3 regions of the Bacillus luti genome follow, and region 1 is predicted to be linked to each of the others. Evidence: predicted binding sites of a transcription regulator. Region 1 holds the regulator's gene; each other region holds the start of a gene.

What was found. Region 1 encodes NrdR, which represses ribonucleotide reductase genes. Its sites were predicted from a motif close to AACACNATATATNGTGTT; they were not measured.
Region 2: EUC40_RS09140 (anaerobic ribonucleoside triphosphate reductase) is a predicted target of NrdR. The motif match lies at 4,984-5,001, and genes of this name have one in related genera.
Region 3: nrdI (class Ib ribonucleoside-diphosphate reductase assembly flavoprotein NrdI) is a predicted target of NrdR. The motif match lies at 3,994-4,011, and genes of this name have one in related genera.

What each region holds. Positions count from the first base shown of each region.
Region 1 covers NZ_CP040336.1:785,033-793,042, reverse strand. Annotated here, with positions in the region: gene thrS (threonine--tRNA ligase) at 1-765, opposite strand, end outside; T-box leader at 813-1,041, opposite strand; gene ytxC (putative sporulation protein YtxC) at 1,073-1,954, opposite strand; gene dnaI (primosomal protein DnaI) at 2,233-3,171, opposite strand; gene EUC40_RS04125 (replication initiation and membrane attachment family protein) at 3,205-4,611, opposite strand; gene nrdR (transcriptional regulator NrdR) at 4,760-5,221, opposite strand; gene speD (adenosylmethionine decarboxylase) at 5,509-5,892, opposite strand; gene EUC40_RS04110 (glyceraldehyde-3-phosphate dehydrogenase) at 6,280-7,308, opposite strand; gene coaE (dephospho-CoA kinase) at 7,418-8,010, opposite strand, start outside.
Region 2 covers NZ_CP040336.1:1,770,436-1,778,445, forward strand. Annotated here, with positions in the region: gene EUC40_RS09100 (TlpA family protein disulfide reductase) at 1-382, shown strand, start outside; gene EUC40_RS09105 (3'-5' exonuclease) at 498-1,445, shown strand; gene EUC40_RS09110 (FbpB family small basic protein) at 1,585-1,728, shown strand; gene sspN (acid-soluble spore protein SspN) at 1,772-1,906, shown strand; gene EUC40_RS09120 (glycoside hydrolase family 18 protein) at 1,974-3,266, opposite strand; gene EUC40_RS09125 (acyl-CoA thioesterase) at 3,376-3,795, shown strand; gene EUC40_RS09130 (HesB/YadR/YfhF family protein) at 3,823-4,113, opposite strand; gene plsY (glycerol-3-phosphate 1-O-acyltransferase PlsY) at 4,222-4,818, opposite strand; gene EUC40_RS09140 (anaerobic ribonucleoside triphosphate reductase) at 5,044-6,900, shown strand; gene nrdG (anaerobic ribonucleoside-triphosphate reductase activating protein) at 6,897-7,349, shown strand; gene EUC40_RS09150 (response regulator transcription factor) at 7,368-8,010, shown strand, end outside.
Region 3 covers NZ_CP040336.1:3,776,259-3,784,268, forward strand. Annotated here, with positions in the region: gene nrdF (class 1b ribonucleoside-diphosphate reductase subunit beta) at 76-1,044, opposite strand; gene EUC40_RS19170 (ribonucleotide reductase large subunit) at 1,138-2,034, opposite strand; partial or broken gene EUC40_RS19175 (ribonucleotide reductase N-terminal alpha domain-containing protein) at 2,471-3,598, opposite strand; gene nrdI (class Ib ribonucleoside-diphosphate reductase assembly flavoprotein NrdI) at 3,585-3,944, opposite strand; gene EUC40_RS19185 (hypothetical protein) at 4,421-4,738, opposite strand; gene EUC40_RS19190 (hypothetical protein) at 4,764-4,958, opposite strand; gene EUC40_RS19195 (GNAT family N-acetyltransferase) at 5,203-5,781, shown strand; gene EUC40_RS19200 (histidine phosphatase family protein) at 5,817-6,419, opposite strand; gene EUC40_RS27050 (hypothetical protein) at 6,501-6,659, opposite strand; gene EUC40_RS19205 (YkvS family protein) at 6,915-7,100, shown strand; gene queF (preQ(1) synthase) at 7,149-7,646, opposite strand; gene queE (7-carboxy-7-deazaguanine synthase QueE) at 7,665-8,010, opposite strand, start outside.

The DNA of each region.
Region 1 (8,010 bases):
TAGTTCTTTACCTAATTTACGATGGTCGCGCTCTTTTGCTTCTTCAAGCATACGTAAGTGCTCATCTAATTCTGCTTTCTTAACGAATGCAGTACCGTAAATACGTTGTAACATTTTATTATTGCTATCGCCGCGCCAGTAAGCACCCGCTACGCTTAATAATTTAAACACTTTAATTTTCCCTGTAGATGGAAGGTGAACACCACGACAAAGGTCGAAGAATTCGCCTTGCTCATAGATTGAAATAACTGCATCTTCTGGAAGATCGTTAATTAAATCTAATTTTAACTCATCGCCGATTTCTTCAAAACGACGAATTGCTTCTGCACGTGGTACTTCATGACGAACGATTTCTAAGTTCTCGTTCACGATTTTTTGCATTTCTTTTTCGATTTTCTTGAAGTCTTCAACTGTAATTGCTTCTTCCATATCAATATCGTAGTAGAAGCCATTTTCAATTACTGGACCAATACCAAGCTCAACCTTAACATCTTTATATAAACGTTTTAACGCTTGTGCTAAAAGGTGAGCTGTTGAGTGGCGTAAAATATATAAGCCATCTTCAGAATCTAATGTAATGATAGAAACTGCACCATCTTCTTCGATTGGTGTAACAAGATCGATCATCTCATCATTTAATTTTCCAGCCACAGCTTTTTTCTTTAAGCCTGGGCTAATAGAAGCTGCGATTTCTTCAGTTGTTACGCCTTTAGGAAACTCCTTCACAGCTCCATCAGGGAAAGTAATTTTAACTACATCTGCCATCACTGGTCACTCCTCTTTTTTTCAAAATAAAAAACACTCATCCCGTAAAAAGGGACGAGTGTTGAATTCGTGGTTCCACCCTTGTTCCAATTAACATAATTGTTAATTGCTCAAGTTCAACATAACGGTGTTGTCCGTTAGCAATTACTAGAAAAATCGTTCACTGCTAAAGTTTAGAGGTGGTAAGTAATAATCCCGTACTAGGAAGCTCACACCCTAAGGCTCCCCTCTCTGAAAATCGTAGAAAACTACTCATGTCCTCATCATGACATTTCGATATATTTCATTTATGTAGGTAATTATATGCTCAAAAACTTAGAAAATCAAGGGCGTTACCTTTATTTTTTAAATTTTTCACATTGCGCTCAAACTCATGTAATCCATGTAATTGTACTCGTTCTTGAAATACGTTTCGCAACGTAATAATCATATTGTGATCTTGTTCTTTCGTATATAAATAAATTTTTTTCGGCGAAATAGAAAGAAGTGGTGCAATTATTTTCGTATCAATATATACATCCTTTTGCTTTAATAATTCTTCATCTATATATTGGACCAATCTCTCCTGTTTTAAACGTCTACCTTTATCATCATAAAAAATAAAGCTTTCATCAAAAATAAGGTGCACACAGGACAAACGTGATTTCCGACTACTCACTTGTTGCCGAAGCGTCTCAATGAACATTTGATACTCTTGTTCCATCTTATACTCATCAATCGCCACTTCCGCAAGCTTAGCTACCATTTCCCTATATGTACGAAGACGAAAACGAACATATGATGTAAACGAGAATGAGAGCGGGTCACAAATCCAATTATTTAAAGAAGACTTAATGTATGATTCAAATGCATTGCGTGTTAAATCCTGCGCTACACCTTTTCTTCTTCCCTTTAAAATCTCCTGTGCCATATGCAATATTTGATGACACTCTTCTTGTTCTTCATAAAAAAACTTTTCTTTTAGGATTGTATATATCCACTCATTTTGTTTCACATTCACAATGAAATACACCATTACTGGTAATAAAATCTTTTCAATATAATTCGATTCACGCACTGGTATGTGAATCACAACTTTCTGTTCCTGCAAGTACACACTCGTTTCCTTATATAACATTTCCGCTCTTTTCAGTAGTTGTTTATATACGTGCATAGCATCATTTTTTTCTTCGAAGCAAATTTCAATCACTTTTGTCCCCCCTTTTATCCCCGCTCTAAAGGATTGTATCTATACGTTACAAGTCCTATAAGAGTCCGTTCCGCATGAAGTTCACTCTTAGTAGAATTTCATTTCCTATCGTTAGAAGATCCACTCGATATGGCTTGCTAATTTTATATATATTAAGGGAGGGAGAAAAAAATGATACAAGCTACAATGAATTTTCTATAAGAACTTTTCATTTTACAATTCAGCTAGTGTATAATGCGTTCAAAACGAAAAAAGAGCAAGCTTCTCAGCTCGCTCTTTTACTTATGACGACGGTTTTTCCCGCCAATTGAAATTGGTTTCGCTAAATATTTAATCCTTTCCATAATACGAGCTGCTTTCATTTCTTCCGCTTCACCACGTTGTGTATACGTTAAATGATGTTCCAGCTCCTTGAAATCAAAGTTAGACGTAAAGAACGTTGGCAAGTTTTCTAGCATACGGAATTGTAAGATTGCGCCGAGCACGTCGTCACGTACAAAGCTCGACATCGCTTCCGCTCCAATATCATCTAACATTAGCACTTGTACACGTTTAACGGCATCAATTTTTTCCCCAATCGAATTATCTTGAATCGAACTTTTAATTTCACGTAAAAATTCTGGGAAGTATACAAGCATCGAGCTTATTTTCTTTCGAGCAAGTTCATTCGCGATTGCTCCTAATAAATACGTTTTTCCTACACCAAATTTACCGTACAAATATAAACCTTGTACTTTTTTACCTGGTTCATATGTACTTAAAAATTCATTCGCCGCTCCGATTGCATGGATACGTGCATCTAAATCGGAAGGATCTAAATTCTCCATCGTTGCCTGTAAAATATCATTTGGCATATATACACTTTGAACGAGTTTTTCGTATTTTTTCCTCTCGTCATACGCTACTTTTCTAATGCAGCGATCATATTGAATATCAATCATCTTACCTTGAATAACAAGCTTTGGCTCATATCCTTGCAGCATGTTTTTACACGAACCTAAATCCGGACAATCCGCGCAACCTACACTTTGTCCAATATATTCGTATAATTTCACAAGACTACGCTCAATCATAGAAGTTGTTACTTCACCTTGATGTTCGTCTATAAATGCTTTCACACGCGGATGTGCCATTACTTCCGCCTTTAATACTTCATATCTATTTTTAAAATTTTTATTTTCCATTAACTTTGCAAATGAATTTTGAATATGCTCCATTTTCTCACCTCAAAGAGCGTTCATTCTCTTCTATTAATCACGCTTATATTTTTTCAACACTTCTTCTAGTCGTTTTCGTTCATCTTCTAACGTACTTGCACCTTTTTCAACACTTACATCTTTTTTCACAGTTTCTTTCTCTTGTTCTTTCGGCTCTTCTTTCAGCCAATCTGGTACCATTTCTTTTCGTACCGTTTTCTTCGACGTACGACCTTTTTTCTTCGTCTCAGCCCACTCTTGATATTGACGGTTTTCCTCTTTCGCCAGTGCCATCGCTTCAGCTACTGTGCCAACCTTTTTACGCGCCCAATGACCAGCAATCTTCTCCACATACGTTTTCGCAAGCTTCATATCTGAGCGTAGCATAACGTAATAAATAAGTACATTCACAACACCTGGCGTTAACTTTTGGTTCATCATTACATCTTCAACGATTTGCAAGTCAGCCTTCGTGGCCTCTGCACCACCAGAGATTTCTTTCAATAGTTGTTTTGGTGAGATTTCCTCTAACTGTTTGATTAACATCTCTTCTTGTGTAGAAGGCTCTTTCTCTTTCATCATACGTGCAGCGTGAGGCTGTACTCTTTCACTTAATACAGGTAACGCTTGACCGTTTTCGAACTGATACCAATCACGCGCTCCTTTTCTAAGCCTTTCAATATCAATGGTCTGCATCTCTGTCACCGCACCAAGAACGATATTTTGCATCGATAACACATCTACACCATACACGTAAGCAAGTGTAATGACACATTCTCGCACTTGATCTGTAATCGCCTTTTTAGGAACAAGAGCAGACAAGCCGTCTACAAATAAGGAGAAATCAAAGAAATCATTCCAAACTTCCGGAGCGTCTCCCTTCTCATTACTTGGCATAGTTGTCGTTTTTGGAATACGAAGGTCTTCTTGCGCATGCTCAAGCTGCCCTGGATTAAACGATCCGAACACATCATTGAAAGAGCGCGTAACATTTTCATAAGAAACAAAATCAAATTCTTCTTCTAAGAAATATTGCTTTACTTGATTATATTTTGTCCGACTCAATCGATTGTATAAAAAGATACTTAAAACAATATCATCAAAAAACTGCTTCGGAGATAAAGGCGGTTGCAACTCGTATATAAACATTCGAATATCTTTTTCTTTCTTAATATATACCTTTAAAAGCCCAATCGCCTCTAACTTCACTCGCTCCTCATATATTTCAGGAAGTTGCATTTGCATAGTCACCATAAGGGAATGATGTGTATTCTCTTTTCCAAATACACGATCCTGCTCTAACTCTCCCCATAGCGTCATGTATAAACTAAAAGCTCTACTACCTATTAACGGCTGATACAACATTGTTAACACTTTTCGGTCGTAATTATGTAGTAGCCCTTTCGCACTTACTTTGTAACGATCAATCGGCAATAGCTCCATCCATGACTGTTTTTCCATTCTTGCTTTTCCTTTCTCTCATTCAATCTATCCTTAAATTCATTCTATCTTCATTATATATTTTATTAGCGAAAAAGAGCTATTAGCTTACGCTTCTAGCTCTCTTATCTCATTACTTACAGTATGTAAAGAGAACGGAATTGGGCTTCTATTCTCTTTCTTTTTGCAGTATATCTTTTAATTCTTCAATAAATACATTTAAATCTTTAAATTGACGATATACAGAAGCAAAACGCACGTAAGCAACATCATCGATATCACGAAGCTCTTCCATAACTATTTCACCAATCATATCACTTTTCACTTCTGAAATACCTAAATTACGAAGTTCACGCTCCACACTTTGTGTTACTTCCTCTAATTGTCTTAAAGATACCGGTCTTTTTTCACACGCTTTAATTAAACCACGTAAAATCTTTTCTTTATTAAACTCTTCCCGTGTACCTTCTTTTTTAACAACGATAAGAGGCGACTCTTCTACTCTTTCAAATGTCGTAAAGCGACTTAAACAACTTTCACACTCTCTCCTTCTTCGAATAGAGCGCCCCTCGTCTACCGGACGCGAATCTAACACTCTTGTGCCATTATGAGAACAGGATGGACAACGCAATATATTCACTCCTTTACACTATAATCTTTATTTTCTCTCTACTCACTTCACCTAAAAATATATATACAATATTATATAACTCATTCTAACGCTCTTACCACTTTAAGTTTCAACGCATTATTTCATCATCAAGTTTTTCAACAAAATGAGATGGTAGATGCGACACTAACTTATTTGTAAAATTTCAATTTATCCAACTAACAAGTACGTTATGTTTTCCTTTTTTATAAACTAAAAAAGAGGTGCATTATACACCTCTTTACATTTTAAATCAATTATGTTCTTTTTTAAAGAGCTTTTGTTTCTCTCTGCTTAATTTCGAAGCTACCAGTGCCTCGAGGAAGCTCGATGCTCTCACGCGTTTTCGCGTTTAAACCTTCTGCAATATATTCTGCAGCAACATTTGGATCAATACGATCCCCACAAGTATAAACATCAATACTTGCGTAACCGTGCTCCGGAAAGCTATGAATTGTTAAATGTGATTCCGAGATAATTACTACTCCACTTACACCTTGTGGTGCAAATTTATGAAAAGCAACCTCACGTACTTCAGCACCAGCTCTTAGTGCTGCATCCACAAATAATTGTTCAATATACGGCATGTCATTAAGCTTGTCGAAATCGCAATCCCAAAGTTCAGCGATCACGTGACGACCCATCGTATCCATAGTATCCATTCTACAGTTCCCCCTTGTAAATTTATTCTAACTGTTCGAATTGAAAACTAATTTGCAATTTGGCTTGCTCCACTACCACGGGGGAAAGTTAGTCCAGAGAGGTCCTAACCCTTTAAGTAGTGACTACGTACCTCAGCTCTTAAGTTTACGAGTGTTAGTATACTTTGTTTATTTTCATTTTGCAACAACAGTTTTTTCGATTTTCTGTCATATTTTCCTCTTTACTTTTCCCTAAAAAAAAGAAATGATTCACGAATGCAGTAATCCCAACGCTTTGTGGTATGTCCACTTTTTAAAATATACTCGTATAATTTTTTTCCTTTTCAGAAAAAATTAAAAAAAGAGGGCAAATATTCACCTGCCCTCTCCCTTATTCACTTAAATATGTTGCACGTTTTTTTGTTTCGCTAATTCGTCAACAACTAACGTTACAAGGTCTACAACACGACGAGAGTAGCCCCACTCGTTATCATACCAAGCAAGTACTTTCACTTTACGCTCACCCATTACCATTGTAGATAAACCATCGATAATAGCTGAGTGTGTATTTGTATTAAAGTCGATAGATACTAATGGCTCTTCACTGAACTCTACGATGCCTTTTAACGCACCGTTGGCAACAGTTTTGAATGCATCATTAATAGCTTCAACTGTCACATCACGTTTTACATCTACTACTAAGTCAACAAGAGACACGTTTGGCGTCGGTACACGAAGTGCCATACCGTGAAGTTTTCCGTTTAAATGCGGAAGAACTTTTGCTAGCGCTTTCGCAGCACCTGTAGTTGTCGGAATAATTGATTGTCCGCAAGCACGTGCTCTTCTTAAATCTTTATGTGGGTTATCAATATTTTTTTGGTCATTTGTATAAGCGTGAACAGTTGTCATTAAACCGTTTTCAATTCCGAACTGCTCATCTAACACCTTCACAACAGGTGCTAAACAGTTTGTTGTACAAGATGCATTTGAAATAACAGTATGTTTTGTAATATCTAATTGGTCTTCGTTCACACCAACTACAATTGTTACATCTTCATTTTTACCAGGCGCTGTTAAAATAACTTTTTTCGCTCCAGCTTCAACGTGAAGAATTGCTTTTTCTTTTGAATTAAATTTACCAGTTGCTTCAATTACGACTTCAACACCTAGATCTGTCCAAGGCAATTCCTTTGGATCGCGGTTGTTTAAAAGGCGAATCATTTTCCCATCAACTAATAAGTGATCTTCAAATGCTTCTACTGTTCCGTCAAACTTGCCGTGAACTGTATCATATTTAATTAAATGTGCTAACGTTTCAGATGGATAGCTTGCATTGATTGCTACAATTTCGAATGCGCTTTCTTTTATTGCCTGACGAAATACCATTCTCCCAATACGTCCAAATCCATTAATTGCCACACGAGTCATAATATGTTATCCCCCTTGAATGCGTTATACTATTTATCTCCAATCCCAATAATAGTATAACACAAAAAGGAGATATGTCACTAAGCATTTTCACTAATTTCACAATTTTTTAGTCAATAATGTTCCATTTCTTTAAAATTACCTGTAATTGTGTTTTCGTTCCCATAATTGTGCCATCATTATTTATCACTTCATCTGCATTTTTCACTTTTTCTTCTAATGGCATCTGAGATTGAATACGAGCCGTTGCTTCTTTCTCTGAAAAGTTATTTCGTTTCATTAAGCGATTTAATTGTGTATTCGGCGTAACTGCTACAACTAAAACACGATCCACAAGACTTGTTAATTTACTTTCAAACAATAGCGGGATATCTAACACAATCGCTTGCACACCTTTTTTTATGTACATTTCTTTTTGTGTATTCATTTCTTCACGTACTGCAGGATGCACAATTTTATTTAACTGCAATCGTTTTTCTTCATTATAGAAAACGATGCTTCCCAATTTTGGACGATCCAGTTCCCCATCTTGTTGTAACACTTCCGTTCCAAATGTCTCTACAATTTTGTTATATGCTGGTTTTCCTTGTTCTACAACTTCTCTTGCAATAACATCTGCATCAATAACTGGTATACTTAGCTCACGAAACATTTCTGATACCGTACTTTTTCCGCTTGCAATGCCTCCCGTTAATCCAATTA
Region 2 (8,010 bases), 990 kb from region 1:
TGGAACGAATGTAAAGCTATCAGATTTAAAAGGAAAGAAAGTGATTTTAAACTTTTGGGCAACGTGGTGTGGACCTTGCCAACAAGAAATGCCGGATATGGAGGCTTTCTATAAAGAACATAAAGAAAACGTAGAAATTTTAGCGATAAATTATACACCTTCAGAGAAAGGTGGGGGGGTAGAAAAGGTAAGTAATTTTGCTAAGGAAAAAGGAATTACTTTTCCTATTTTATTGGACAAGAATATTGATGTGACAACAGCCTACAAAGTAATTACGATCCCAACTTCGTATTTTATAGATACAAAAGGTGTCATTCAAGATAAGTTTATTGGACCGATGACGCAAAAAGAGATGGAGAAACGGATTGCTAAATTAAAATAATAGTGAAAAGGTAGAGATGGAATATAATCATTTCTGCCTTTTCTTTTTCAAGTAGTGAAAGCTTCGTGATATGATAAAAGAAATATACGTTGAGAGATAAAGGAGTGTATTTGGAGTGGGGAATGTATCCTTACCGTTAGATTATGTTGTAATTGACTTTGAAACAACAGGATTTAACCCTTATAATGATAAAATTATTCAAGTCGCAGCAGTGAAATATCGTAATCATGAATTAGTAGATCAATTTGTTTCTTATGTGAATCCAGAGCGTCCAATTCCGGACCGCATAACGAGTTTAACAGGTATTACAAATTATCGTGTTTCAGATGCACCGACAATTGAAGAAGTACTACCTTTATTTTTAGCATTTTTACATACAAATGTTATCGTGGCTCATAATGCTTCTTTTGATATGCGTTTTTTGAAAAGTAATGTAAATATGCTAGGATTACCTGAGCCTGAAAATAAAGTGATTGATACGGTGTTTTTAGCGAAGAAATATATGAAGCATGCGCCTAATCATAAACTTGAAACGTTAAAACGAATGCTTGGAATTCGTCTAAGTTCTCATAATGCCTTCGATGACTGTATTACGTGTGCGGCTGTTTATCAAAAATGTGCATCTATTGAAGAAGAAAAGACGAGAAAAGAAAATAAGGTCGTACTGGATGAAACAGTAGTATATGAGGCAGTGAAAGAAATACTTGTACGCAATAAACGTAATGTAGAATGGCTACGTTGTATGAACGTAGGAAGTTATTTAGATATAAAAGCTTTTTATCCAGTTATGAGATTAAAGGTAAAAGGGCGAAAGAAATACGTATTAACAGAGATATTAGAAGATGATGTGAAAGAAATAAGTACAAGTTTAAAATGTGAACCAGCGTTAAAAAATGAAGTTGGTAATACGAGAATTATGCTTAATAGCGTAGAGGATGTTTTGAAATTAGAAAGTTATATTGTAGAGCAGTATGATGTTGTATTACAGACGCTTCGTGAGTATAAAGAAAATGAAATGAATGCAGATGAGAAGTTGAAAGAGTATTTAAATATCCTAGTATAAAAAACTCAGTGTGCAATATATTGTACACTGAGTTTTTTTAGGAGTACTAAAACATAAAATTTTCTTGCAAATCTGATTAAAGAGTTTTTCGTTTGCTCATACTATGTAGTAAGAAAGTAAAGGAGAGAGGGTGAACAGCATGAGAAGAAGTCGCCGTAAATCGTTTGAAGAACTTGTGAATGAAAATAAACAACAATTATTAAGTGATCGTGATGCAATCGATCGCATTGAAGAGCGTATTGAAAAACGTTATGAAATGAAACTTTTTAAGCAAGCTGAATAATTCTTAACACTAGTACGATACTAGTGTTAAGGAGGCGATAGTAATGGGTAATCCGAAAAAGAATTCAAAAGACTTTGCACCGAATCATATTGGAACACAATCAAAAAAAGCTGGTGGCAATAAAGGGAAGCAAATGCAAGACCAAACGGGCAAACAACCGATTGTTGATAACGGTTAAAAAAGGAGAATGTTATCATTCTTCTTTTTGTGACGGATTTTTAATAGTAAAAAAGGGCTGACATGAGTCAGCCCTTTTTCGTAATCGTAAAGTTTTCAACGAGTAAACGCCAATTTTGTGGAAATGGTAAACCGATCTTCCAATAGCTAATACCGCCTATACCTTGTTCCTTCATTAAATTGAATTTACTTTGAACAGAACGTGAATCTTCAAACCAAACTTCGTGTTGTACACCATTCTCATCGAAATAATTAAAATGAGGAGCTTGAGCTGTGAAGTCATAGCGAATAGGAACATTGTATTTACGAGCTAGTGCAACAGCGGCGACAGAGCTAATTGCTTTTGCAGGTGGATTTCCTTGTTTGAACGGTAGTTTCCAATCGAATCCGTATAAATTTTGCCCCATCATAATTTTTTGTGGAGGCATTTGAGATTTTGCGTATTGAAGTACTTCTTTTACTGGACCGATAGGAGAGATAGCCATCGGTGGGCCGCCTTGCCAACCCCAGTCATATGTCATAATGACAACGAAATCAACAATTTGCCCTTGGGCTTTATAGTCATGTGCTTCAAAGAATTTTCCTTTTTGATTGGAGCTCGTTTTCGGTACAAGTGTTGTACTGAGTGTGTATCCGTTAGGTAAACGTGTTTTCACATTTCTTAAAAAGCGATTATACGCTTCGCGATCTTCAGGTGCCACATTTTCGAAATCGAAATGAATGTCGCGCATCCCGTACTTTTCAGCTGTTTGCAAAATGTTCGTAATAAATTTGTTTTGAATTGATGCATCACGTAAAATAACCGATGTTAGATCAGCACTGAAATTTCCATTTTCGATATTTGTAATAACGAGCATAGGGATGGTTTTACCTTGTGTTGCAATAGTAGCGATTTTAGCTGTTTCCGTTGGTTCTTTTAATGTGCCATCTCTTTTTGCTTCGAAACTAAAGTAGGCTAAATATGTTAAAAATGGATTAATGGCACGTGTAGCATTAACTAAGCTTTCTTTAATAGGTATTGTTGAAGGTTGTAAATATGCGATAGATTCTACAGATCTTTTTGTCCCTTTTGGTATATACAATTGCTGTCCGACATGGAGAATGGATTTTAAAGATAAGTTATTCACTTTAGCTAAACTAGCGAGAGGAACGTTATATGTTTGAGAGATTCGATACAGGCTATCACCAGGCTGTACATAATAATTATTCCCTTTTGTATTCACAATCAACGCCTGACCAACAACGAGTGTTTCAGCTGGATTTAGTCCATTGTCCTTTACTATTTCGTCAGGTGTGGATCCGTATTTTGATGCCAAGCTATATACGCTATCCCCGCTACGAACAGTTACAATTTGAATCATATGCTTGCTCCTTTCGGTAAAAGATTCACTGTTTTTATTTTATTTTTGATTCCGCTGTATTATGATTAAATGTATGCAAGGTAGCAGAAGTGAAAGAAGGCGAATACATATGTTTGTAGCAGAACATGAAGTTGAAATCCGTTATGCGGAAACAGATCAAATGGGTGTTGTTTACCATTCAAATTATTTAGTGTGGCTTGAACTAGGCCGTACGAAACTTATACAAGATTTAGGATTTTCATATGTTGAAATGGAGAAAGAGGGCATTATTTCTCCTGTGTTAGACTTGCAAATTTCATATCGTAAAGCGATGCGCTACGGTGAAAAGGCAATTGTGAAAACGTGGGTGGACACTGTGAGCCCGCTTCGCGTTGTATATGGATATGAAATTTATAATGGCGATGGAGACCTTTGTATTACTGCGAGTACGACGAATATTTGTGCGAAAAAAGAAGGATTCAGGCCCGTATCATTTAAAAAGTTCTATCCTGAGTGGTATGCGAAATACGAGGAAATTAAGAAAAAATAAAAAAAGCGTGGCATCTGCCACGCTTTTTTATTTTTCATAATTAAATTGAGGGAAATCATCACCGTCGTTAAATGTAACAGATAAATTATGTCCATCGAAGAACCACTCATCATCGCCTTCAATAAAGAAGTTAATACCTTCTTCTTGAGTTTGAACAGCAGGATGTGCAGGATCATCTTTACGAATACCTAAAGAAAGTCCCTTTTGCACCGTACTGCAACCGCCGTATTGTACGAAAAGGCGTAGTGTTTCACCTGATTGTAAGTTTAATTCGTTTTTATACCATTGTGCTGCTTCTTTTGTTACGGAAAGATTCATGTATAGTTCCTCCAAATTATGTTGCTTTTTCTTTAGTATAAAAAATAACGCAAAAAGACGCTATTAATATGCTTCACGTTTTCTTTTTGCGTTATGTGGGTTACGATCTTATTTTTGCTTTTTTGAAAAGTTTGCTTTCGGTTCAGTTTTATTTATAATTCGGCCGATATTTGCACGGTGTTTATAAATAACCATACCTGCTAATAAACACATCGCAATAATGAAGATTTTATCCCCGCTAACAATGGATGCAATAACAGCCACAACAGCTGTTACCATAGAAGAAAGTGATACGTATCTTGTTGTAAATAAAAGGGTGAAAAATACAACAGCTAATATTGCAAAAACAACTGGTGAGTAGCATAATAACACGCCTGCTGAAGTTGCAACGGCTTTACCCCCGCGGAATTTCGCAAAGATTGGATATACATGTCCAAGAACAGCTGCTAATCCAAACCATAGTGGGTGAACATCTAGCCCGAAAATCATCGGTAGACCTGTTGCTAATGTACCTTTTAAAATGTCAGCAATTGTAACGGTAAAACCTGCTTTTTTCCCTAATGTGCGGAATGTATTTGTTCCGCCTAAATTACCGCTCCCGTGCTCACGAATGTCGATTCCATAGCCGATTTTCCCAACAACTAGTGCAAATGGAATTGATCCAAGTAAGTAGGCAACGATAAATAAAAGATATGTAGTAACCATAAGTTCAGTCTCCTTTATTCAAATGTGTTGATAAAGGGTAAAAAGAGTTTTTCCCGTATATTGTACCATACATTTGTAAAGAGCACATTTCTTTTTTATAAATGAAAAATTCATTAATTCGTGAAAAAAATTTCACAGGAATGTTACATTTCTCACAGAAACAGTAAGACTATATGTTGTAACATTTTAATCAAAAGACAACAACATATTGGTGGAGGGTTATAAATGTTACAACAAAATGTACGTGGAGAAGAATTAATGAAAGTATTTGAGACGATTGTCCACGGTAATGAGCAAGATTTAATGCAAGAAAATGCAAATGTAGACGGCCGCTCTCCAATGGGAGTAATGGGAACGTTCGCATCTGAGAGTGCGAAATATTATGCAGTTGAAAATTTATTGTCAGATCAAGTGAAAAAAGCGATAAATCAAAATATATTATATCCACATGATTTAGATTTTTATGCGACAGGAACGACGACTTGTTCGCAAATCCCGCTAGCGCAAATGCTTGCTAACGGCTTTCATACTGGACATGGACATATGAGACAACCACAAGATATAAAAAGTGCATTGGCTCTTTCTTCTATTATTTTTCAAGCGAATCAAAATATGCAACACGGTGGTCAATCGTTTGCTCTCTTTGATATTGATTTAGCTCCCTATGTAAGAAAAACAGTAGAGCGACATAAAAATCGATTACAGTCATATCCGCTTACGAAAGAACAAAGAGAAGAATTTGCATGGAAAGAAACAGAAAATGATACGTATCAAGCGTGTGAAGCTTTCATTCATAATTCAAATAGTATGCACAGTAGGGGCGGGGGACAAGTACCGTTTATTTCTATTAATTATGGAACAGACACGTCAAAAGAGGGGCGATTACTAGTTAGACAGCTTTTAAAAGCGACACAAGCTGGTCTTGGTAAAGGAGAAACACCGATTTTTCCTATTCAAATTTTTAAAATGAAAAAAGGTGTGAACTTTGAAGAATGTGATCCGAACTATGATTTATTTGAATTAGCATTAGAGACAACGGCTGAACGATTATTCCCTAACTTTTCATTTTTAGATGCGCCATTTAATGCCATGCATTATGACGGACGACCAGAAAGTGAAGTATGTTATATGGGATGCCGTACCCGTGTTATGTCTAACATACATGGAGAAGAAACAGCGATTGGAAGAGGAAATTTATCATTTACGTCTATAAATTTAGTGAAATTAGCGTTAATTAGTGGTTCAAAAGAAGCGTTTTTTGAAGCGTTAAATTATTACTTAGATTTAGGAATTAAGCAACTATTAGAGAGATTCGCGTATCAATGTACGAAGCGAGCAAGAGATTTTCGATTTTTATATTCACAAGGTGTATGGCGCGGTGGAGAAAAGTTACAGCCTGAAGATTCTGTAGCATCCATTTTAAAGCAAGGGACGTTAAGTCTTGGTTTTATCGGTCTTGCGGAGTGCTTAGTAGCTTTAACCGGAAAGCATCATGGAGAAGATGAAGAATCATGGAAACTCGGGTATGAAATCATTTCCTTTATGAGAGATAGAATGGATAAAGCGACAGAAGAACATGAACTGAATTTCTCAGTAATTGCAACTCCTGCGGAAGGGCTATCAGGTAAGTTTGTGAAAAAGGATAGAGAAGAATTTGGGGTGATTAGCGGTATAACGAATCATAATTATTATACGAATTCATTCCATATTCCAGTTTATTATAACATTCAAGCGATAAAAAAAATTCGTTTAGAAGGGCCGTTCCATGCTCTATGCAATGGAGGGCATATTACGTATATTGAGCTAGACGGGACAGCTATGCATAACAAAAAAGCATTAAAGCAAATTGTACAAGCGATGGCAGAGAATGGCGTTGGATACGGTTCAATTAATCATCCAGTTGATCGTTGTAAGTGCTGCAGTTATCACGGGGTTATTGGGAATGAATGTCCAAGCTGCGGAAATGAAGACGAAGCTAGTATAGAAAGAATTCGCCGTATAACAGGATATCTTGTAGGAGATATGTCGAAGTGGAATAGTGCGAAACGTAGTGAAGAGATGGATCGGGTGAAGCATAAATGAAAGTTATGAACATCATTCATGACAGTGTAGTAGATGGAGAAGGATTGCGGACAGTCGTGTTTTTTGCGGGCTGTCCGCATCGTTGTTTCGGTTGCCATAATCCGAAATCGTGGAATGTTTGTAATGGAACTGAAATGACAGTAGAAGAAATTGTGAAAGAGATTGAAAGTAATCCATTAACTGATGTAACATTTTCAGGTGGAGATCCATTTTTTCAAGCTGCTGAAGTGAAAAAAGTAGCAAAAGCTGTGAAAGATTTGAAGAAAAATTTATGGATGTATACAGGTTATACGTTAGAAGAGATACAGAGTTCTCAAAATAATGATATGATAGAGTTGTTACATTACGGGGATGTTTTGGTCGATGGAAGATTTGAAATCGAGAAAAGAGATTTAGCACTTCCATTTCGCGGAAGCTCCAATCAACGTATTATTCGATTGAAAGAGTAAAAAGGCGGGATAGATTATATGAATAAAACAGTATTACTTGTTGAAGATGAAAGAAGATTACGTGAAATTGTTAGTGATTATTTTCGTAATGAAGGCTTTGAGGTAATCGAAGCAGAAGACGGAAAAAAAGCGTTAGAATTATTTGCAGAGCATGAAATTGATTTAATTATGTTAGATATTATGTTACCAGAAATAGATGGATGGTCTGTTTGTAGACGAATTAGAAAAGAATCAGCGGTACCAATTATAATGTTGACAGCACGTTCGGATGAGGATGATACATTGCTAGGTTTCGAATTAGGTGCAGATGAGTATGTAACAAAACCTTTTAGCCCGAAAGTGTTAGTAGCTCGCGCGAAGACGTTATTGAAACGTGCAGACGGCGTAGTAGGAGTAGCAGAAGAAAATACTATGTCTTTAGCTGGAATAGAAGTGAATCGACTATCTAGAACTGTGTTAGTAGATGGAGAAGAAATTATATTGACGCATAAAGAATTCGAACTTCTTGTTTATTTAATGGAGAACAAAGGAATTGTATTGTCACGCCAACATTTATTAGATCAGTTATGGGGATACGATTATTATGGAGATGACAGAACAGTTGATACGCATATTAAAAAACTACGAAATAAGCTAGGCGATAAAGCAAAGCATATCGGTA
Region 3 (8,010 bases), 2.2 Mb from region 1:
AGTGTTATGTAAACAAATTCATAAAGAAAAGCTGTCTTATTCATTGATAAGACAGCTTTTCTTTATGATCGTATATTAAAAATTAAACATGAAGTCATCGTCAGATAACTTTTCAACGTTCGTTGCTTTTACGTAACCATTTCCTTTTACAGAGAAGAAATCATGGTTTTTCGTATCTGTACGTAAACCATTTAAAACGATTGGGTTAATTTCTTCTTCTTCAAACTTCGGCTCAAGCCCTAAGTTCATAAGTCCTTTATTCGCATTGTAACGAACGAAACGATTTACATCCTCTACAAGACCGATAGAAGTGTAAATTTCTTCTGTATATGCCATTTCAATTTCATATAGTTCCATTAATAATTCTTGCGTTTCTTTTTGCACTTCTTGTTGATCTTCTGCAGATAGTTCTGCGAAGATTTGTTGTGCTAAAATACCGACGAATACGCCGTGAATTGACTCATCACGAATTATTAAGTTAATAATCTCACCACTTGCCGTCAATTTACCTTGGCCAGCTAAGTAAAGTGGATAGAAGAATCCACTATAGAATAAGTAACTTTCTAAGAATACACTTGCTACCATCGCCATGTATAACTCTTTTTTCGTTACTTCAGGCTTTAATAAACGACGATAATAACTAGTAACAATACCAGCCTTTTTCTCAAGTAATGGATGGTTGTCTACCCATTCAAAAATATCATCAATTTCTTCTTCTGTAGCTAATGTTGTGAAGATATGACTGTAACTCTTCGCATGTACTTCTTCCATAGCTCCCATGAAAGCTAATACACTTTTCGCTTGTAAATTTTCAAGATGAACAAGTACAAGTGGCATCCCTTCGCCACCTTGTTTCGTATCTAAAAGTGTTAAACCACCTAATACGCGCTTATAAGCAACCTGCTCTTCTTTTGATAATTGTGCCCAAGTATTTTTGTCAGACGAAACCGCAATTTCTTCTTCTGTCCAAAACTGAGCGATGTTTTGCTTCCAAAACATTAAACTAAAATCATCTTCTTTTTTGTTCCAGTTTACCGCACGCATTCAATCGCCCCTTCTCTAAATAAACATGAAAAATTGATAACTAAGCATGAGCAGGGTTCAGAAAACCCTGCTCATCATGTCTCACTTTTTATATTAAACGGTACAAGCCACGCACTCTTCCACGCTTAATTTACGTGTTCTCGTATAATACAGACTCTTTAAGCCTTTTTTATGTGCATAGATGTAGTAACGTGCTAATTCACGTGTTGAAATATCACTATTAACGTAAAGAATTGTACTAATTCCTTGGTCAATATGCTCTTGAATTTCTGCGATTAAATCAATTAGTTTAAACTGATTCATATCGTAAGAAGATTTATAGTACCAGAACGTATCTTTTGATAAATACGGCATTGGATAATATGTTGTCGCATTCGCATACGTTCTTGATTCGATTTGACTTACGATCGGCATTACGCTTGAAGTTGCATTTTGAACGTAACTGATTGATTGTGTAGGAGCAATGGCAAGACGGTATGAGTTGTATAAACCATTCTTCTGCACTTGCTCTTTTAAACTTGTCCAATCTTCTTTTGTCGGAATATGAATTCCTTCAAATAATTGCTGAACTTTTTCAGTTACTGGGCTATAATCTGTCGTTTCATATTTTTCAAAGTATGTGCCTTTCGCATAATCAGACTTATCGAAGTCTTTAAATGTCTCGCCTTTTTCTTTAGCAATTTCCATACTTTTCTCAATAGAGTAGTAATTTAACATCATAAAGAATGTACGAGCGAACTCTTTCGCTTCTGCACTTTCATAAGCGATTTTGTTTTTTGATAAATATCCGTGTAAGTTCATTGCGCCAAGTCCAACTGAATGAAGCTCATCATTTGCTTTTTTCACAGTTGGTGCATTCGGAATGATCGTCATATCAGAAACAGCTGTTAAAGCTTCCATTCCTGCATGAACTGCTTCACGAATTTCTTTATTTTCCATTACATTTACGATATTTAACGATCCTAAGTTACAGTTAATATCACGACGGATAATGTCCTCTGTACCGTAATCATTTATTTCAGAAGTTTCTTGTAGCTGGAAGATTTCTGTCTCGAATGTTCAACCGAGTTCGCTATTCCTCAGTCCGTTGCTCATGCAACTGCTGTATGTCACCATACAGGACAGACTATATCATCACCTACAGCATTACCTGATTAGGTGCTCCGCTTTTCGAACGCCAATCGCTTGCGCTCTACTCCCATAAGGGATAGTCGTTAGGCTTTTACTTATCTTAAGCTTTCAGAAAGTCTCTTATTACTTTATGTTGTCCGATAACTCTGCTATACAAAATAATAAGATACATTCTGAACTTTTATATTTTCATTCTAAGATAAGATTTAGCACGGTAGGTTACCTCAAATTTGAGGCTTTCCCCGTTTAACGGAGTTTTCGACTAGCATTTCTACTAGAAGGTGCTACATATTTAACACAAGTTCGACATCTTCACAGTTCCAATATCCTTCAGTGGATGTTGGTTATTTGCATTTGATTTAAACATTAAGTATGGGTAACCAGACTCAAGCTGAATCATAGCAATTTTAATAAGCATATCACGTGCACTAATATCTAGTGGCTTCTTCTTCACTTTCGGATTGCTCATTAATTCATCGTACATTTCATCGATATCAATATCATCTAAATGCTTTCCGTATTCTTTATACACCGTATAAGGCGCGAAAACATGGAAAGGTTCGTTTTTCTCAGCAAGCTCGAAGAACTTACTTGGAACGATAATTCCGATTGATAGAGACTGAATACGGCTCTTCTCATCGGCATTTATTTTTTTGGTATCAAGGAATTCAATAATATCCCAATGGAAAATGTTTAAGTATACTGCGCCGGCACCTTTTCGTTGGCCAAGCTGATTCGCATATGAAAACGAATCTTCAAGTAATTTCATAACAGGTACTACACCACTTGCAGCGTTGTCGATACCTTTAATTTGCTCACCACGTGCGCGTAGCTTAGATAAGTTTAAAGCTACTCCCCCGCCGATTTTCGATAATTGCATTGCAGTATTAATGTTAAAGCCGATTGAATTTAAGCTATCGTCCATCTCTAACAAGAAACAAGACACCATTTCTCCTCTTCTGCTTCTTCCCGCATTTAAAAAGGTTGGTGTCGCTGGTTGGTAGTTTTGTTTTACAATCATGCTTGCGAATTGTTTTGCTTTCGCAACATCACCGCGTCCTAAGTATAATGAAACAATTGCTACACGATCTTCATAGCTTTCTAAGTATTGTTTTTGATCATTTGTTTTTAGCGCATAATCTTTGTAGAACTTAGATGCTGCCATATAAGATTGGAACTCGAAGTTTTCACCATAAGCGATGTTATATACCTCTTCTACTTCCTCCAAGCTATACTCGTCCAGAACGTTGTAATAGTAATCATGTTCTTTCATATACTCCATTCGCTCTGCCACGCTATTAAAAGGAACGGTATTCTCTCTAGCTTCTTCCATAAAGACTTCTAATGCCTCTTTATCTTTATGAAGCTGATAAAAACCGTCCTGCATTTGCGTGATTTCATTATTCAGTTCAATGTGTCGCAATCTCCCGCACCCTTTCCTTAAAATATTCTACATCGTTATTTGTTCCTGATAACTCAAATTTTGATACAATAGGCACTTCATATTTAGCAGAAATTTTGTCAGCACTTGCACCGAACATGTCTCCCCAGTTACGATTGCCGCTTGCAGATACGCCTTTTAATTTGTCATTATTGCGCTCTAAAAATTCTAAAACACGTTCTGGTACATTGCCAAAACCTGTTGTATACGTAATTAAAATAAAGTCTTCATCTATTACTAGATCTTCACCAATTTGAACGGCCGGCATATTTAATTTGTGAATGAAACGCTTCACGTTTCCTGTCATAGAATCATATGCAACTAACATTTCCGACCCTCCCTCTCCAATCTATACTCTCTGTATGTTGTTTCTTGATTTCTCTATATATTGTATTACGTTTCAAAATAAGACACAAGATATATGTATAAATTCTTTCTTTTTTTAACTTTTACTTTTCGACACGACAGTCGATTTTTTTCAATACAATGACTATGAAACAACATTCTAAAACTCATGTCAATAAAGTGCTTTTCAAAAAAGTTGTCAACGAATTTAACCTTATTTTAAAAAAAGTTACCAATATATTTTGTCATAAAACGGCAAATGCTGGAGGAATATATTTCTCCAGCATCACGCAAAAAAGAACAGACATTAAACGATAATCTGTTCTAAAAAACGATTACATTTATCAATTTTACTTTATTAAATATTATACATATACTTTCAGTTCTCGTTACATACTAAAAGATAACTATTATAGAAAAAGATTATTATTATGGCATTTCAATTTATTTATAAAAAGATTATTCAGAGTGCTCAATACGTAAAATATCTTTTACAAATATATGATACGGATTCTCATCTTTGTCAATCATTGTACATACAGGAGCTTCTTCATCAAAGTATACAATCATTCCTTCTACGTACTCATATGTATGTTGAACTTGTACTGTTACTTTAATTTCCATCGCTTCTTCATATGCTCTTTTTATTTTTTGAAGCATTTTCGCTGAACATTTTCTTTTCTCTGGATACATAACCATTCCCATAAACCTATTTCCAGCTCTATCTTTCCACATATAATCCCAATGCGGTAATATCCCTTGTTTAAAATCGCCCATAAGTCTCCTCCCCTATATCTTCTAGTTACGAACGTGGCGTTTCTGAATATGTATAAATGACCTGTCCGCCGCGCTGTGCATTCCCAATAATATGTTTAAAATCTTCACGACTAACTACAACTTTCCTGAACGTATAAAATACATCTTTCGTTGCAACATACTCCTTTATTTCACCATTTTTCAGCTGATCCAAAATTGCATTTGCTAATTGTTCATCCATGTATTTCACCTCTATGCAATATTTTATTCTATCGTATATTCTATAGGTCAACAACTGTAAATTTATCCCGTTACTATGTCATAATTTTATTTTCATTTTTTCGCAAATGATATTGCTTACTATATGTCCACTAAATATCATATACTAACATAGCTACTTCCCTATATCAAACATTTCGACATTCCATTATGCAAAGTTCCATACCACTATGCTACAATATATAAATAGAACTAGGAGGGATACTATGATTCGGAAAGCAAAAAAGACAGATGCAAAGGCGATAGCTCCTTTATTGTATAACGCTCTGCACGAAATTGCTGAAAAAATCACAGGGAGCACAGTTGAAACAGAAGTATTACTAGGACTAGAAACATGGTTCTCAAAAGAGAGAAATCGACTGAGCTACGAAAACTGTTTTGTATATGAACAAGACGGGACTGCAGTGGGAATTATTGTCGCTTATCACGGTAGTGACGCAACAATACTTGACGCACCAATTGTACATCACTTAAGAGAATTACATAAAGATACATCCATTACATTAGAAAAAGAAGCTGAGCTTGATGAGTATTACATTGATACATTATCAGTTTCGAGTGCATATGGCGGAAAAGGCATAGGTTCTCAATTAATTGAAGCTGCTGAAATTCATGCAACTGAAAAAGCACATGAAAAAATCGCCTTACTTGTTAATTTAGAAAATACACGTGCTTTTTCATTATACGAAAAGCTAGGTTACAAAAAAGATCAAATCGTTATGCTTGTGGGTGAACCTTACGCCCATCTAGTAAAACCATTAAATACAAAGGTTTCTATATCTTAAAAAGAAAGCACACGATTTATATAAATCGTGTGCTTTTATGTTAAATTCGTATTTAATACAGTCCCATCCATCGCCTCGTGAAATGTATATGTTGTACAACCCCATGGCTTCCTATGGAAAATAGGTGAACCAGACCACCCCATTGCCCTCAGTTCAGTCCCAATCATCGTATTAAAATAACTATGACCTACAAGAGCAATACTTCCATGTACGAGAGCGTAACGGTGCAATAGATGAGCCGCTTGCTTTGCCCTCTCTCTTACTTCCTTATAAGACTCTACATCTTTATGGTAGCCAAGTACCCATAAGGTTCGTCCGATAAACATCCATACGTTAGGTTTACATTTCAACCATTTTGGAGAAAAAAATCGTGAAGGAACCTCTACTTCTCTAAAAAGAGAATTTTGCATAAAAGATAAAGAATCCAACAATTCAGCTGCTGACTGTACAGCACGCCTTTGATCACTCGTTACGACTAATTTTGCTGATTCCATTGCTTCAATTGTTTCCATTGGTATAGAAGCTTTTGTTGTTATAGTATGTGAGTCATATCGTTTCATCCATTCATGAAATGAAATAACTGTCATTGGCTCCATAGTACCATCTAAGCGACCATGACGAATAAAAGAAATCCTCATTCTTTCCACTCTCCATTCATCACTTACGAACTCTATTATGTACTATTTCTTACTGCCATCATATCATGCATAAAAAGAAAGTTATACATTACCACCACTATCATGTGTTATCGATGCATGCACACCATCCAATCCGTCAAAATATGTAGTTCTTTCATGATGCCGGATTTTCTTCAACTGTATATAAGAGAATAAAAATAATAAAATCGCTATAAAGCTCCCCACAATTTCAAACATCATTTTACCGCCCCTAGTTCCTCCCACTTTAGTAGGTCATTGTATATCCTCATTATACTCTTATATAAAGATACTTGCATTTTTATCATTCATCTCCTATCAGCATGTTTTTTCATATATTTTCTTACAAAAAGTGAATATTTTTCGAATTTTTACTTTGAAAACATTTACAAAACAGGAAACATAGTTCAAAATAAAGGAAAATAAAAAATCCCAAATTATTCTTTTTTGGAAAAACTGTAACAAGGAGAGTTGCTTATGCAGATCGCAGAAACTGGAGATATCATCGAATTTAAAGGTGGCATGCAAGGCCGTGTTCAAAAAGTAAATCAAAACTCTGTTATTGTTGATATAACAATTATGGAGAATTTTAGAGAACTAGATATGGAACCTCTTACAGTTGTAAGTCATAAAAACTATACTGTCATTAACCAAAATGCATAATATAATAGAAAGAAAGGGCCTGTATAGTATACAGGCCCTTTCTTTCTATTAACGATTATCAATTGTTTCTGGATATAGATCGTGGTTCATCATGCGGTAGTCTGCCATTTGTTCATACTTCGTTCCTGGGCGACCATAGTTACAGTAAGGATCAATTGAAATGCCACCACGTGGTGTAAATTTCCCCCATACTTCAATGTAACGTGGATCCATTAATTTAATTAAATCGTTCATAATTACGTTCATGCAATCTTCGTGGAAATCACCATGATTACGGAAACTAAATAAATATAACTTTAAAGATTTACTTTCTACCATTCTTTGCTCTGGAATGTAGCTAATATAAATTGTTGCAAAGTCTGGTTGTCCCGTTTTCGGACATAAGCTTGTAAATTCAGGACAGTTGAATTTTACAAAATAATCACGGTTTGGATGATTATTATCAAATACCTCTAAAATTTCTGGGCTATATTCAAATAAATATTTTGTATTTTGATTTCCTAGTAATGTTACATCTTTTAAATCTTCATCTAATCTTCCTGCCATATTAAACATCCCTTCTCGTTATACGCCGCGTTTATTTCCCCATACTAACGCATGAAGCTGAGGCAATACTTTTGCATCATTCATTGCTTTACAATTTATTGCTTTATCAATCAACCACTCATACTTATCTAATAATTTTTTAATAAGCATTGCATCATCCACTGTTTTCGTATCATCGTTCCCTACTTGCAAGAAGAATGGTACATCTGGATAACGTTCGTGCATCTTAACTGCATATTCAAAGTCAGAATCATCAAATACGACTACTTTTAGGCTAATATCTTTTCCTGCTAGTTTTTGAATAACAGCATCTAACTTTTGAAAATCTGTATGCATCGTCGAACTTGGTGGTTTGGGAGAAATC